One region of the Streptomyces sp. NBC_00341 genome, then DNA from elsewhere that is predicted to be linked to it. Evidence: riboswitches for the same ligand, from Rfam matches in the RefSeq annotation. Region 1 holds a riboswitch; each other region holds the start of a gene.

The links. A riboswitch is a leader RNA that binds a small molecule or an ion and turns the genes downstream of it on or off. The one in region 1 is predicted to bind cobalamin.
Region 2: another riboswitch for cobalamin. It lies ahead of OG892_RS08045 (cobalamin biosynthesis protein); the one in region 1 lies ahead of metE (5-methyltetrahydropteroyltriglutamate--homocysteine S-methyltransferase).
Region 3: another riboswitch for cobalamin. It lies ahead of OG892_RS27310 (ribonucleoside-diphosphate reductase subunit alpha); the one in region 1 lies ahead of metE (5-methyltetrahydropteroyltriglutamate--homocysteine S-methyltransferase).
Region 4: another riboswitch for cobalamin. It lies ahead of OG892_RS33250 (iron ABC transporter permease); the one in region 1 lies ahead of metE (5-methyltetrahydropteroyltriglutamate--homocysteine S-methyltransferase).

What each region holds. Positions count from the first base shown of each region.
Region 1 is NZ_CP108002.1:672,626-676,161, reverse strand. It holds gene metE (5-methyltetrahydropteroyltriglutamate--homocysteine S-methyltransferase) at 1-2,081, opposite strand, end outside; cobalamin riboswitch at 2,245-2,462, opposite strand; gene OG892_RS03080 (FUSC family protein) at 2,773-3,536, shown strand, end outside.
Region 2 is NZ_CP108002.1:1,804,877-1,808,412, reverse strand. It holds gene OG892_RS08050 (cobyric acid synthase) at 1-1,061, opposite strand, end outside; gene OG892_RS08045 (cobalamin biosynthesis protein) at 1,058-2,071, opposite strand; cobalamin riboswitch at 2,222-2,355, opposite strand; gene OG892_RS08040 (hypothetical protein) at 2,513-2,746, opposite strand; gene OG892_RS08035 (inorganic phosphate transporter) at 2,759-3,536, opposite strand, start outside.
Region 3 is NZ_CP108002.1:6,026,502-6,030,037, forward strand. It holds gene OG892_RS27310 (ribonucleoside-diphosphate reductase subunit alpha) at 1-1,957, opposite strand, end outside; cobalamin riboswitch at 2,096-2,233, opposite strand; gene OG892_RS27315 (GNAT family N-acetyltransferase) at 2,322-2,834, opposite strand; gene mctP (monocarboxylate uptake permease MctP) at 2,949-3,536, opposite strand, start outside.
Region 4 is NZ_CP108002.1:7,393,550-7,397,085, forward strand. It holds gene OG892_RS33245 (alpha/beta hydrolase) at 1-818, opposite strand, end outside; cobalamin riboswitch at 1,000-1,146, shown strand; gene OG892_RS33250 (iron ABC transporter permease) at 1,248-2,357, shown strand; gene OG892_RS33255 (ABC transporter ATP-binding protein) at 2,357-3,139, shown strand; gene OG892_RS33260 (ABC transporter substrate-binding protein) at 3,155-3,536, shown strand, end outside.

The DNA of each region.
Region 1 (3,536 bases):
GCGGCGAGTTCGCGGGCTACCTGCATGTGCGAGCGGGCGGCCTCCAGGCTGATGACGTCGGCGTCCAGGTCGTCGATGGCCTGGACGATGTCACCGAACTCCGCGTAGCACATGTGGGTGTGGACCTGGGTGTCCGGCCGTACCCCGCTGGTGGTGAGGCGGAACGACTCCGTCGCCCAGTCCAGGTACCCGGCGTGGTCCGCCGCGCGCAGCGGGAGCGTCTCGCGCAGGGCGGGCTCGTCGACCTGGATGACCGAAGTACCCCCCGCCTCCAGGTCGTCGACCTCGTCGCGCAGCGCGAGCGCGACCTGGCGTGCGGTGTCGCCGAGCGGCTGGTCGTCGCGGACGAAGGACCAGGCCAGCATGGTCACCGGTCCGGTCAGCATGCCCTTGACCGGGCGCCCGGTGAGCGACTGGGCGTACGAGGTCCAGCGCACCGTCATCGGCTCGGGGCGGGAGATGTCGCCCGCGAGGATCGGCGGGCGGACGTAACGCGTGCCGTACGACTGGACCCAGCCGTGCTGGGTGGCGAGGTAGCCCGTGAGCTGCTCGGCGAAGTACTGCACCATGTCGTTGCGTTCGGGCTCGCCGTGCACCAGGACGTCGATGCCGGTCTTCTCCTGGAAGGCGATGACCTCCCCGATCTCGGCCCTGATCCGCTCCTCGTAGCCGGCCGTGTCGATCCGTCCCGCGCGGAGATCGGCGCGGGCGGTGCGCAGCTCGTTCGTCTGCGGGAACGAGCCGATGGTGGTGGTCGGCAGCAGCGGCAGCCCGAGGTGGGCCCGCTGGGCGGCGGCGCGTGCGGTGTACGGCTGGGAGCGGCGGCCGTCGGCGTCAGTGATGGCCGCCGTCCTGGCCCGGACGGCGGGGTCGCGGGTGATCGGGGAGTTGGCGCGGGACGCGAGGTCGGCGCGGTTGGCGGCGATCTCGGCGGTGATCGCGCCGGTGCCCCGGGCCAGTCCCTTCGCGAGCGTGACGATCTCGGCGGTCTTCTGCTCGGCGAAGGCGAGCCAGCGAAGGATCTGCGGGTCGATGTCCCGCTCCGGCGCGGTGTCGAGCGGGACGTGCAGAAGGGAGCAGGACGCGGCCACGTCGACCCGGTCGGCGAGGCCGAGGAGGGTGGCGAGGGTCGAGAGGGACCTCTCGTAGTCGTTGATCCAGATGTTGCGGCCGTTGACGACACCCGCGACGAGGCGCTTGCCGGGAAGCCCGCCGACGGCGGCGAGGTCTTCGAGGTTGGCGGCGGCGGCATCGGTGAAGTCCAGTGCCAGACCCTCGACCGGGGCCTTCGCCAGGACGGGGAGTGCCTCGCCGAGCCGCCCGAAGTAGGAGGCGACGAGGAGCCTGGGCCGGTCGGTGAGGCCGCCGAGGTCGCGGTAGGCGCGGGCGGCGGCGTTCAGCTCGGCCGGGGTGCGGTCCTGGACCAGGGCGGGTTCGTCGATCTGCACCCACTCCGCGCCGGCGGCGCGCAGATCGGCGAGCACCTCCGCGTACACCGGCAGCAGCCGGTCCAGCAGGGTGAGCGGCTCGAAGCCGGCCGCCACCCCGGGGGCGGGCTTGGCCAGCAGAAGGTAGGTGACCGGGCCGACGAGCACCGGCCGGGCGCTGTGCCCGAGCGCGACGGCCTCCCTGAGCTCGGTGACCTGCTTGGTGGAGTCGGCGCTGAAGACGGTGTCCGGACCGAGTTCGGGGACGAGGTAGTGGTAGTTGGTGTCGAACCACTTGGTCATCTCCAGCGGCGCCACGTCCTGGGTGCCGCGAGCCATCGCGAAGTACCCGTCGAGCGCGTCGGCGGCGACGGCCGCACGGTGCCGCTGCGGGACCGCGCCGACCATGACGCTGGTGTCCAGGACGTGGTCGTAGTACGAGAAGTCACCGGTCGGGACCTCATGGACGCCGGCGTCCGCCAACTGCTTCCAGCTGGACCGGCGCAGTTCTGCCGCCGTCTCCCGCAGGGCGCCGGCGGTGACGCGGCCCTTCCAGTACCCCTCGACGGCCTTCTTCAGTTCCCGGTTCGGGCCCTGGCGGGGGTAGCCGTAGACGGTGGCTCGTGCTGCCGCGGCTGCGGGCTTGGGTGTCACGGAAATCTCCTTCGCGAGATGACTCCTGAACATCCCGGAGACGGGACACGGACGCGAAGGGATGACGAACCGGACGGATATCGCACACGCCTCGGCGCGGATTCTCCGTCTGGATACGTACGCCGACCCGCCCACGAGGTCACCGGGATATCCGCGTCCGAGGGTTCGGGTGCGGGCAACGGGCAGGTCTTCGGACTCGTGGGCTCGTCTGCCGGGGGCAGACTCCTACTGGCCGTCGCTTCCCGGATCCGAACGGATCCAGTGCGTATGACGGCGGTCGTTCCCACTTACCGCTGCGGGGCAGTCCCGGATTCACACCGGGTTCCCTCTTGCGACGCGTCTGTCTGGCGGACAGGGCGAACCAGCTGCACCGGCCAGCCTAGAGGGTGGACCGCCCCTGCGGCACCGCTGTTCACCATCCGGGATGTGGAAGGGGGCGAAGACCTTGCTGCGAGGTGGCGTGTTTCGCCTCCGGGGCCTGCCGGTCCTCAGGCTGGTCCGTTGGCTCTGCTGTGGTCGCACGGAATGCGAGATAGCTGGGCCATTGGCCCATAGGGATGGGTCCAAGTTGAACCATTAGCCCCCCAGGTGTTGAGATGTGGCTGTCAATGGCGCTGCGGGTCCCTCGGGGATCTCTGTGGCGCCTTTCTCATGTCTGCGCTGGTGCCATGCGCGAAAGGGGCGAGGCGACTTGCTGAAGAGGGCGTTCGTCGCACACGATCCCGGACGGATCCGGCTGCGGTTCGCGTCCCGGGCCGTGCTCGGCATCGGGCTCGCCGTCGCGCTGTGCGGGGCGGTCGGACACTCTCTGGTGGCGGCCATCACGGGAGGCCTGGCCGCGCTGCTCGCCCTGTTCACGGTGACCGACCCGACCGTGCGCGGGCAGGCGACGACGACCGCGCTGCTCCCCGTCGTCGGCCTCCCGGTGCTCACGCTCGCCGCCGTGCTGCACGATGTGCCCGTCGCCCGCGACCTGGCGTTCCTCGCCGTCGTGGGGGCGGGGGTGTACGCGCGGCGGTGGGGGCCGCGCGGGCACTCGCTGGGCGTATTCGCCTTCATGGCCTACTTCTCCGCCCAGTTCCTGCACACCGTGCCCGGCCGGCTGCCCGAGTTGTACGCGGCCGTGCTGCTGTCGCTCGTCGCGTCATCGCTGGTGCGGTTCGGGGTGTGGTGCTACGAGCGCCGGATCGCGGCCCCCGTGGCGGCCGGCCTTCCCACGGGAGCGGCGGGGCTGCGGCGGATCACGACGCGGCAGGCCGTACAGGCGACCCTGGGCGCGGGATTCGCCCTCGCGGTGGGGCAACTGCTCTCGGACCAGCGCTGGTACTGGGCGGTCGGCGCCACCTGGTGGGTGTTCGTGGCCACGACCTCGCGCGGCGAGACCGTCGTGCGCGGATTCAGGCGGTTCCTGGGGACCGTGCTCGGTATCGGGCTGGGCTTCGCCGTGGCGGTACC
Region 2 (3,536 bases), 1.1 Mb from region 1:
TCGTCCTCGATGTGTTCGCCGAGGATCTGGTAGCCGCCGCAGATGCCGAGCACCGGGCGGCCCTCCGCGGCGCGCCGCCGCAGCGCGTCGGCGAGCCCGCGCTCGCGCAGCCAGGCCAGCGCCTTCACGGTGCCCCGGGTGCCGGGCACGATGACGAGGTCGGCGTCGGTCAGCTCCTCCGGGCGGTCCACGAACCGCACGACGACGCCGGGTTCCGCGGCGAGCGCGTCCACGTCGGTGAAGTTGGACATCAGCGGGACGGCGCACACGGCGACGCGCAGGATGTCCTCGCCGTGCGGCGGTGCGACGACCGACTCGCGTACGGTGCCGCGCAGCGAGACCCGCAGCCCGTCCTCCTCGTCGATGCCGAGGCCGTGGGCGAACGGCAGCACCCCGTACGTGGGACGCCCGGTGAGACCGAGCAGCATGTCCAGGCCCGGCTCCAGCAGTGACACGTCACCGCGGAACTTGTTGACCAGGTAGCCGGCGATCAGCTCCTGGTCCGCCGCGGCCAGCAGCGCCGTCGTACCGAAGAACGACGCGAAGACCCCGCCCCGGTCGATGTCCCCGACGACCACCACCGGGAAGCGCGCCGCCCGTGCGATGCCCATGTTCACGATGTCCGTGCGCCGGAGGTTGATCTCGGCCGGACTGCCCGCGCCCTCGCAGATCACCGCGTCATACGTGGACCGCAGCTGCTCCAGGCAGTCCACGACGGTGGACAGCAACTGCTCCTGCCTGCCGCCGTGGTAGCCGCGGGCGCTCATCTCGCCGATCGCGCGCCCCATCAGGACGACCTGGCTGGAGCGGTCGCTGCCGGGCTTGAGCAGCACCGGGTTCATCAGCGCGGTCGGCTCCACCCGGGCGGCCTGGGCCTGCATGGCCTGGGCCCGGCCGATCTCGGCGCCCTCGCGGGTGACGAAGGAGTTGAGGGACATGTTCTGCGCCTTGAACGGCGCGACCTTCACCCCCCGGCGCACCAGCCAGCGGCAGATGCCCGCCGTGACGACGCTCTTGCCCGCGTCGGAGGTGGTACCGGCGACCAGCAGTCCGCCGCTCATGTCGGTCTCCGTCCTGAGGTGCGCGCACCCGGGGCAGGAGTCCCCGGGCCGCGCGTCGAGGTGATCCGTCGTGCGGCGGCGCCCACGCCCAGCCGGGCCGCCACGCTGACGCCGAGGGCCAGCACCCCGATCCGGCGCGACAGCCGTACGGCGCGTTCGATGTCCTCGGTCTCCACGGCCCGGCCCGCCTCGCCGTTGAGCACGGGGCGGTGCTCGACCCGGCCGCCGTAGGCGAGGGTGCCGCCGAGCCGTACGCCGAGCGCGCCCGCGAACGAGGCCTCCACAGGGCCCGCGTTGGGGCTCGGGTGCTTGGCGGCATCCGCCTGCCAGGCCCGCAGCGCGCCCCGGGGCCGGCCGCCGGCGGCGACGGCGAGCAGGGCCGTGAGCCGGGCGCCCGGCCAGCCCACGAGGTCGTCGAGGCGGGCGGAGGCCCAGCCGTAGCGCAGGTAGCGGGGCGACCGGTGGCCGACCATCGCGTCCAGGGTGTTGGCGGCCCGGAAGCCGACGAGTCCGGGGACCCCGCCCAGCGCACCCCACACCAGGGCGCCGACCACGGCGTCGGAGGTGTTCTCCGCGACGGACTCCACCACCGCGCGGGCGATCTGCGGTCCGTCCAGGGACTGCGGGTCGCGGCCGCACAGATGGGGCAGCCGCTCCCGCGCCAGGCCGAGGTCCCCGGCGGCCAGCGCGCCGCCGATGGACCGGGCCTCGCGCCCCAGCGACGTACCGCCGACGACGGACCAGGTGGCGGCGGCGGTCAGCGCGACGGAGGCGGCGGGACGGCGGCGCAGGGCTCGGGAGGCCAGTGCGGCACCGCCGGCGGCGCCTCCGGCGCAGACCAGGGTGTGCAGGGCGCCCCACCCGCGGTGGTCGCGCCACAGACGGTGTTCGACGCCTGCCGCGGCGCGCCCGAAGGCGGCGACCGGATGTCCCCGGCGGGGATCACCGAGCAGCAGATCACCGATCAGACCGGCCGTGGCGCCGTACGCGAAAATGCGATCGGCACGCACGGTTCAGCCGGCCGTCGCGCCTCGAAGGGCCTTCGCGCGGGCGGCTGGTGCTGGTCGAAGGGGAGACACGGAGACGGGCGCACGGCGGCCGGGCATGGCGATATGTCCTCACTCAGGGTCCGCGCCCTGGTTCGACGTGACCGGCGACGAGAGTCTCCTGGCTCCCGGATCCGCAGTTCCCCCGGTCTTCCAGCCCACTCGGCGTGGACCGTGACTTCCGGTGGTGGGGGACTGCTCCCCGGTGACAGTGGCGGGACCGCGCCGGATTCGCACCGGCTTCCTCTGCTGTCGCCGTAATGGCTCCGGCAGTCCACCACGCTCCGCGAACGCCAGTCAACCTACCGTTGACCTGCGACGGTGCAGTGTGCTGAGACGCACATCGGGCCGGCCGCACCCGAGGTGCGGCCGGCCCGACGCGGCGGACGGATCAGGGGCTGTGGATCAGGCGACGATCAGGTAGATCCCGTAGGCCACCGCCGCCGCGCACAGTCCGAAGCAGACGTACGCGCCCGCGCGGGCGAGCATCAGGGACCCGCCGGACTGCCCGCCCTGCTCGGCCGGTTCCGGCTGCCTGGAGAGGCCGGCGATGCCCAGGGTGAAGAGGCCCACCAGTGCGACGGTGGCGACGAGAGAGACGCCGAAGACGGTGCCGAGGGCTGCCCAGTCGATGTTCATGGAGGATCTTCCTTACACCGTGGCGGGTCGTGCCGGGTCGGCTACGGACGGGGCCGGGATGGTGGCGGTGAGGTCGTGGGCCTGGGCGGCCGCGGTGGGCGGCGGGCTGACGGCCGCGATGGCGGTGGTGATGACGCCCGCGGGTTCGGCGTCCCCGGTGACCGGAGCGCCGTCCTGGGCGCCGGGTGCGACATCGTCCTGGCCGACCGGCTTGCGGCGGGACAGGACCCAGATCGCTCCGGAGCCCGCGATCAGCAGTACGGCGACGAGTACGACACCCCAGGTGCCCTGCTTGGTGAGGAACTCCGCCCCCGCGCCGACCAGACCGGCGGCCGGCAGCGTCAGACCCCACGCGATGAACATCCGGGTGGCGGTGGACCAGCGGACCACACCGCCCCGGCGGCCGAGTCCGGCGCCCATCACGGCGCCGGAGCAGGACTGGGTGGTGGAGAGGGAGAAGCCGAGGTGCGAGGAGGCCAGGATGACCGTGGCCGCACTGGTCTGGGCGGCGAAGCCCTGCGGCGGCTTGAGCTCGGTGAGGCCGCTGCCCATGGTGCGGATGATGCGCCAGCCGCCGAGGTAGGTGCCGAGCGCGATGGCCATTCCGGCGCTGACGATGACCCAGACCGGCGGGTTCGAACCGGGGGACAGGACTCCGCCGGTGACCAGGGCCAGGGTGATGATGCCCATCGTCTTCTGTGCGTCGTTGGTGCCGTGGGCGAGGGAGACCAGCCCGGCGGAGGCGATCTGTCCGGCGCGGTAGCCCTTGGCGGTCGCCTTCTCCTGGGCG
Region 3 (3,536 bases), 5.4 Mb from region 1:
CCAGGTAGGCGTTGACCTGGAGGAACTCACCGCTGAGCGTCTCGCGCTTGAAGAGGTTGGAGACCTGCGGCTCGATGCACTCGTACACGCCCGCGATCGAGGCGATCGTCGCGGTCGGCGCGATGGCCAGGAGCAGCGAGTTGCGCATGCCGGTCTTCGCGACCCGGGCGCGCAGCGCGTCCCAGCGCTCCGGCCAGTTCAGCTCGGTGTCGTAGTGGTCGGGGTGCAGCACACCGCGTGCGGCCCGCGTCTCGGACCAGGCGGGAAGGGGACCCGACCGCTCGGCCAGCGCGCAGGAGGCCTCGTAGGCGGCGAGCATGATGCGCTCGGAGATCTTCGTGGAGAGGGCGCGCGCCTCGGGGGAGTCGAAGGGCAGCCGCAGCTGGAAGAAGACGTCCTGGAGGCCCATCGCGCCCAGGCCCACCGGCCGCCAGCGGGCGTTGGAGCGCCCGGCCTGCTCGGTCGGGTAGAAGTTGATGTCCACGACCCGGTCCAGGAAGGTCACGGCGGTGCGCACGGTGGCGTCCAGGCGCTCCCAGTCGATCGTGCCGCCCTCGACGAACGCGCCGAGGTTGACAGAGCCGAGGTTGCAGACGGCCGTCTCGCCGTCGTCGGTGACTTCCAGGATCTCGGTGCACAGGTTCGAGGAGTGCACGACGCGGCCCGGCTCCGCGGTCTGGTTCGCGGTCCGGTTGGAGGCGTCCTTGAACGTCATCCAGCCCTGGCCGGTCTGGGCGAGGGTCCGCATCATCCGGCCGTACAGCTCACGGGCCGGCATGGTCTTGCGGGCCAGGCCCTTGGCCTCGGCGGCGCGGTACGCGGCGTCGAACGCGTCGCCCCACAGGTCGACCAGCTCGGGCACGTCGGCCGGGGAGAACAGCGACCAGGTTCCGTCCGCGTCGACCCGGCGCATGAACTCGTCCGGGATCCAGTGCGCCAGGTTCAGGTTGTGCGTGCGGCGCTGGTCCTCACCGGTGTTGTCGCGCAGTTCGAGGAACTCCTCGATGTCCGCGTGCCAGGTCTCCAGGTAGACGGCGGCGGCGCCCTTGCGCCGGCCGCCCTGGTTGACCGCCGCGACGGAGGCGTCGAGCGTCTTCAGGAACGGCACGATGCCGTTGGAGTGCCCGTTGGTGCCCCGGATCAGCGAACCGCGGGCCCGGATGCGGGAGTACGAGAGGCCGATGCCGCCCGCGTGCTTGGAGAGGCGCGCCACCTGGTGGTAGCGGTCGTAGATCGAGTCCAGCTCGTCCAGCGGCGAGTCCAGCAGGTAGCAGGAGGACATCTGCGGGTGCCGGGTGCCGGAGTTGAAGAGCGTGGGGGAGGAGGGCAGGTAGTCCAGCCGGCTCATCAGCCGGTACAGGGCCGCGACCTCGTCCAGCGCGCGCTCTGAGTTGTCCTCCGCGAGCCCGGCGGCCACCCGCAGCATGAAGTGCTGCGGGGTCTCGACGACCTGGCGGGTGATCGGGTGGCGCAGCAGGTAGCGGCTGTGCAGGGTGCGCAGTCCGAAGTAGCCGAAGCGGTCGTCATCCCCGTCGGCGAGCGCCTGTCCCACCAGGGCGTCGAGGGCGGCGGCGTGCAGCGTCACGAACTCGGCGGTGCGGTCCGCGATCAGGCCCTCGTGGTGTCCGACGGCGACCGAGGAGGAGAAGGACGTCGCGCCCTGCCCGGCGGCCTCGTCCGCGATGGAGCGGGTGAGCAGCCGGGCGGCGAGCCGGGAGTAGGCGGGGTCCTCGGAGATCAGGCCCGCGGCCGCCTCTGTGGCCAGCGAGCGCAGCTCGGCCTCGTCCGACCGGGCGTTGCGGCCGCGCAGCGCGGCGGCGGCGACGCGTCCGGGGTCGGTGTCGGGCAGATCCGCGGTGAGCGCGGTGAGGGTCCGCAGCAGTGCGGTGCCCGGTCCGTCGCTCGTGGTTCCCGTTGATTCGGCCGCTGAAACCGGATCGGCTGGCGCGATGGTCACGTGGTGCTCTCCCTCGCTCGGCTCTGGGCCGGGGGGGAGCGGGGCAGCCGGGCGGAGCGGGGCCCCGTCGGGGCAGCACTCCGTGCGGCGTCCACCGGCCCATCCACGAGGCCCGGACGTCTGGGCATCCGGTTCGGTCGAGCCGGACGCGCTGTCGGCAGGTCCTCGGACTCGGGGGTGCACAAAAGCACACCGAATACACCGTTGCGGGACAGTTCCGGATTCGCACCGGATTTCCCTGCGGCGACAGCGAGCACGAGCATACATGTGGGGGCCGCCGGATGAGGCAGCCCCCACATGTTGTGTCGCGTGACCGATCAGGAGACCGTCCGTGTCGTGTCGCCTGGCCGTCAGGAGAGGCCGATCAGGAGTCCGCCGGGAACTCCAGGCGGTACGTCAGGAGCGAGAGTCCCTCGATCGGATACCAGTCCCTTTCCGGGGTCCGGACGAAGCCGAGGCGCCCGTAGATCCTATGGGCCCCGCGCATGGCCGGCTGCGTCGACAGGACGATCCCGGTGACCCCCGCGGTGGCCCGTGCGCGGTCGACGCAGGCCCGGACGAGCGCCTCGCCCGCCCCGGCCCCGCGGGCCTCGCGGGAGACCGCGAGCATCCGGAACTCGGCCTCGTCCGGCGCCGCGATATCGGCCCAGCGGTTGCCCGGCGGCGCGTAGGTGACCCCGCCGAGGACGCGGCCCCGGGCGTCCGCCGCGACGAGCACCTCGGCCTCCTCGGCCCGCCGGGGGACGTCGCGCAGCTGTACCAGGTACGGATCGTCGGCGCCGAAGTCCAGCAGCCCGTCCCCGAGATAGGCCTCGGCGGTGATCTCGCCGAGGGCGGCGTACTCGGCGGGCTCGACCGGCCTGATGGTTATGTCCATGCAGGGGAGTCTGCCGCACCCCCGGGCGGCGGTGGCACGGGGTTTTCCGCCCGGACGCGCGAACGGGGAGCCGCACCCCCTCGCAGGCGGGGTGCGGCTCCCCGTTCACCTCGGTCAGTGACCGCCAGGGGCCCCGGCCGTGGCCGGCGGGAGCTCCGTCTTCACGCCCGGGTCGCCCGCGTCCGCGGTGTAGTCGCCGGGAGAGGTCTCGTCGAGCCCGGCAGGGGCCTTCAGTGCGTTCAGGACGAAGGTGAGGACGACGGTCACCACGATGTTCAGCACGAACGCCGTCAGGCCGATGTAGCCGATCTCGCCGATGCCCGGGATCTCCTTGGAGGACCCGCCGAAGTGCGCCTGGGTGGGGCTGGCGACCCCGTAGGCGGCGGCCGTCCCGTAGACCATGCCGACCGCCCAGCCCGCGAGCAGCGCCCAGCGGTGGAACCACCGGGTGAACAGGCCGCCGACCAGGGCCGGCATCGTCTGGAGGATCCAGATCCCGCCCAGCAGCTGGAAGTTGATCGCGACCGTCTTGTCCATGGTGAGGACGAAGGCGAGCGCGCCGACCTTCACCAGCAGCGACACCAGCTTGGAGATCCTGGTCTCCTGGGCGGGGGTCGCGTCGGGCTTCAGGAAGTCCTTGTAGATGTTCCGGGTGAACAGGTTCGCCGCGGCGATCGACATGATCGCCGCGGGGACCAGGGC
Region 4 (3,536 bases), 6.7 Mb from region 1:
GCGCACCACTTCACGAACTCCTGGAACGAGTCCTGCGCCGCGGCCGCCTCCGAGCGCAGGAACTCACGGGTGGCCGCGACGCTGTGGTCCATCACGCTCTCCAGCACCATCGCGCGCACGCGCCGCGGGTAGGTCTCGGCGTACTGGGCGCCGAGCAGCGTGCCGTACGAGCTCCCGTAGAAGGTCAGTTTCCGCTCGCCGAGGGCGGCCCGCAGCGCGTCCAGGTCACGGACCGTCTGCCCGGTGTCGAGGTGCTCGAACACCGGGCCGGTACGGGCCCGGCAGTCGGCGCGGAGCCGCCTGTTGTACGCCAGGGTGGCGTCGAAGTCGGCCTGGCTCCTCAGCTCCGGTGACGGCCGTTCGGCGAGCAGGTCACCGGAGCAGGTCACCGGGTTGCTGCCGCCCACGCCGCGCGGGTCGAAGCTGACGATGTCGAACCTGCGGCGGACCTCGGGGCTGAACCGGTTGATCCCGCTCACCACCCTCTCCACACCCGAGTCGCCCGGCCCGCCGGGGCCGAACACCATCGAGCCGACGCGTGCCCCGGGTTCGGTGGCCTTGCGGCGGGCCACGGCCAGGTCGAGTCTCGGCCCGTCGGGGCGGTCCCAGTCGACCGGCACCGAAAGCGTGGCGCACTCGGCTCCCGGTTTCGCCGGGGCGGCACACGGTGCCCACCGCAGGGCCGCCGTCGCGGGCGGCGACGCGTGGACCGCGGGAGCGGCGGCGAGGCCGGCGACGGCGGTCGTGGCAGCGGCCACGGCCGTGGCCGTGCCCCGTGCGGCGACGAGCCGCAGCGCAGATCTGTCCCTGAACGGCATGGATCCTCCTTGCGAGGAGAGCGGTTGTGTCAGGCGTGCGGACCCGGCCGGGGCACCCGCCGTCACGTTAGGTGCGCCGTCGCCCGTGTGGTGCCCGCATCAGGGGCTTCTCCGGGTCGGGTCAGGGACCGCTCGGGGACCGTTCAGGGGGATCGGGGGCGATCGGGGCGCGGGGGCCCAGATAAGGAGGGGTCCGTGCCGTACCCGTAAGCTGCTCACGCCCCGCGGGGGAAGTCCGGTCGAATTCCGGCGCTGACCCGCAACGGTAGGCGGAGCCGTCCTGATGGCTCCGCGAGCCCGATTACCCGCGGCGGTGAAAGCTCCTGTCAATTCGCCGTGGACTGCGAGAGGTGCTGCACAGGGCGCCTCGCGTCCGGGCCGCTCCTTCGATCGTGCAGACGCACGGCCTGAGGTGAAAGCGATCCGAACGTGGTCACTCCCCTCGAACGCATACCAGCCCCGCCCTCGCGCGCGGCGCGCGCCGGTGGCGGGCCCGCCCCTCCCCGGCGCGTTCCCCTGCCCCTGCTGGTGATCACGCTGTGTGCCCTGCTGCCGCTCTCCCTGGTCTGCGGCGCCGGAATCGGTGCCTCCGGGATTTCCTGGGGAGAGGTGTCGCGCTACCTGTGGGCCGGCCTGACGGGACAGCGGATCGCTCCCGGCGAAGTTGCCGGGTACACCATCGTGTGGGAGCTGCGCTTTCCACGAGCCTTGCTGGCCGCGGTCGTCGGAGCCGGACTGTCCGCGATCGGCGTCGCGGTGCAGGCCATGGTCCGCAACGCCCTCGCCGACCCGTTCGTCCTCGGCATCTCCTCCGGCGCGGCCGTCGGTGCCAACGCCGTGCTCATCTTCGGGGTCTTCGGCGCATTCGGCGTCTGGGCGCTGTCCACGGCAGCCTTCCTCGCCGCACTCCTCGCGATGATGCTCGTGTACGCGGTCGCCCGCACCGCGCGCGGACTGACCCCGCTGCGCCTGGTCCTGACGGGCACGGCGATGTACTACGGCTTCTCGGCCATCACGACGTTCATGGTGTTCGCCGCGGAGCGGGGCGAGGCCGCCCGCTCCGCGATGATGTGGATGCTGGGCAGCCTCGGGGGCGCCACCTGGTCCTCCGTACCGATCGCCGCGGGCGCCACGATCGGCGGCCTCGCCCACCTCTGGTGGTCGGCGCGCCGGCTCAATGCCCTGGCGATGGGTGACGAGACCGCCGCCGCGCTGGGAGTGGACGCCGGGAGACTGCGCAAGGAGCTGTTCCTGGTCTCCGCCGCGGTCACCGGGGCACTGGTGGCGGTGAGCGGCGCGATCGGCTTCGTCGGGCTCATGGTCCCGCACGCCGCGCGCATGCTGGTCGGCGCGGATCACCGCCGTCTGCTGGCCGTCGCACCGCTCGCGGGCGCCGTCCTGCTGATCTGGGTGGACATCCTCTCGCGGGTGCTGCTCGCCCCGGCCGAACTGCCGCTCGGCGTACTGACCGCGATGATCGGCGTACCGTGCTTCATCCTGCTCATGCGCCGCCGCTCCTACACCTTCGGGGGCGCGTGATGCGGATCGATATCGACGCGCTGACGGTCGAGATCGCCGGCGCGCGGCTGGTGGAGGAGATCACGCTGCGGGCGGGCGCGGGTCAGCTCGTCGGCCTGGTGGGGCCCAACGGCAGCGGGAAGTCAACGCTGTTGCGCTGTGTCTACCGGGCCCTGAGCCCCTCCGCCGGCACCGTCCGGATCGGTGGCGAGGACCTGCACGCCCTGAGCCCGCGGGAGAGCGCCCGCCGACTGGCCGCGCTTCCCCAGGAGTCGAGTCACGAGTTCGACTTCACCGTCGCCGAGATCGTGGCGATGGGAAGGATGCCGCACCAGGGACCGACGGCCCGTGCGTCCGAGGAGGACCGGCGCACGTGTGAGGCGGCGCTGGCGGAGGTCGGGGCCGGCCACCTGGCCGACCGGGGCTTCCTGACCCTGTCCGGAGGCGAGAAGCAGCGGGTCCTGATCGCCCGCGCCATGGCGCAGCAGCCACGGGCACTGGTGCTCGACGAACCCACCAACCACCTGGACATCGCCCAGCAGCTGGAGGTGCTGGCCCTGGTACGGGCCAGCGGACTGACCGTGCTCACGGCGTTGCACGACCTCAATCTCGCCGCGCTCCACTGCGACGTCCTCCATGTCATCGACCGGGGCCGGATCGTCGCGTCGGGCGCCCCGCACGACGTACTCACCCCTGAGCTGCTGGCCGAGGTCTTCGGCGTCCGGGCGCATCGAGTACCGCACCCGGAGACCGGCGCCGTACAGCTGATCTTCGACCGCCTCCTCCCCGTCGACCCTTCCTAAGGAAGCACTGCCACCATGCCCAGCCCGATACGTCCCTCCGCACTCGGCCTCGCCCTCGCCGCTGTCATGGCCCTCAGCGGCTGCGGCGCCGAGATCACCCCGCAGGACGGGAACGACAACAGGAGCGCACCCGCGGCCGGAGGCCACTACCCGGTGACCGTCGAGAACTGCGGTGAGAAGAAGACCTACGACAAGGCGCCGCAGCGCGTGGTCACCAACGACGTCGGTATCACCGAGATCATGTTCGCCCTGGAACTCGAAGACCATATGGCGGGCTATGTGATGCCCGACGACAAGGGCGATCTGACATCCGTCCCCTGGAAGGGCGGCTACCGGAAGACCGCCTGGCTGTCCAAGGAGACGATCAACAAGGAACTCGTCCTCGACGCACGCGCCG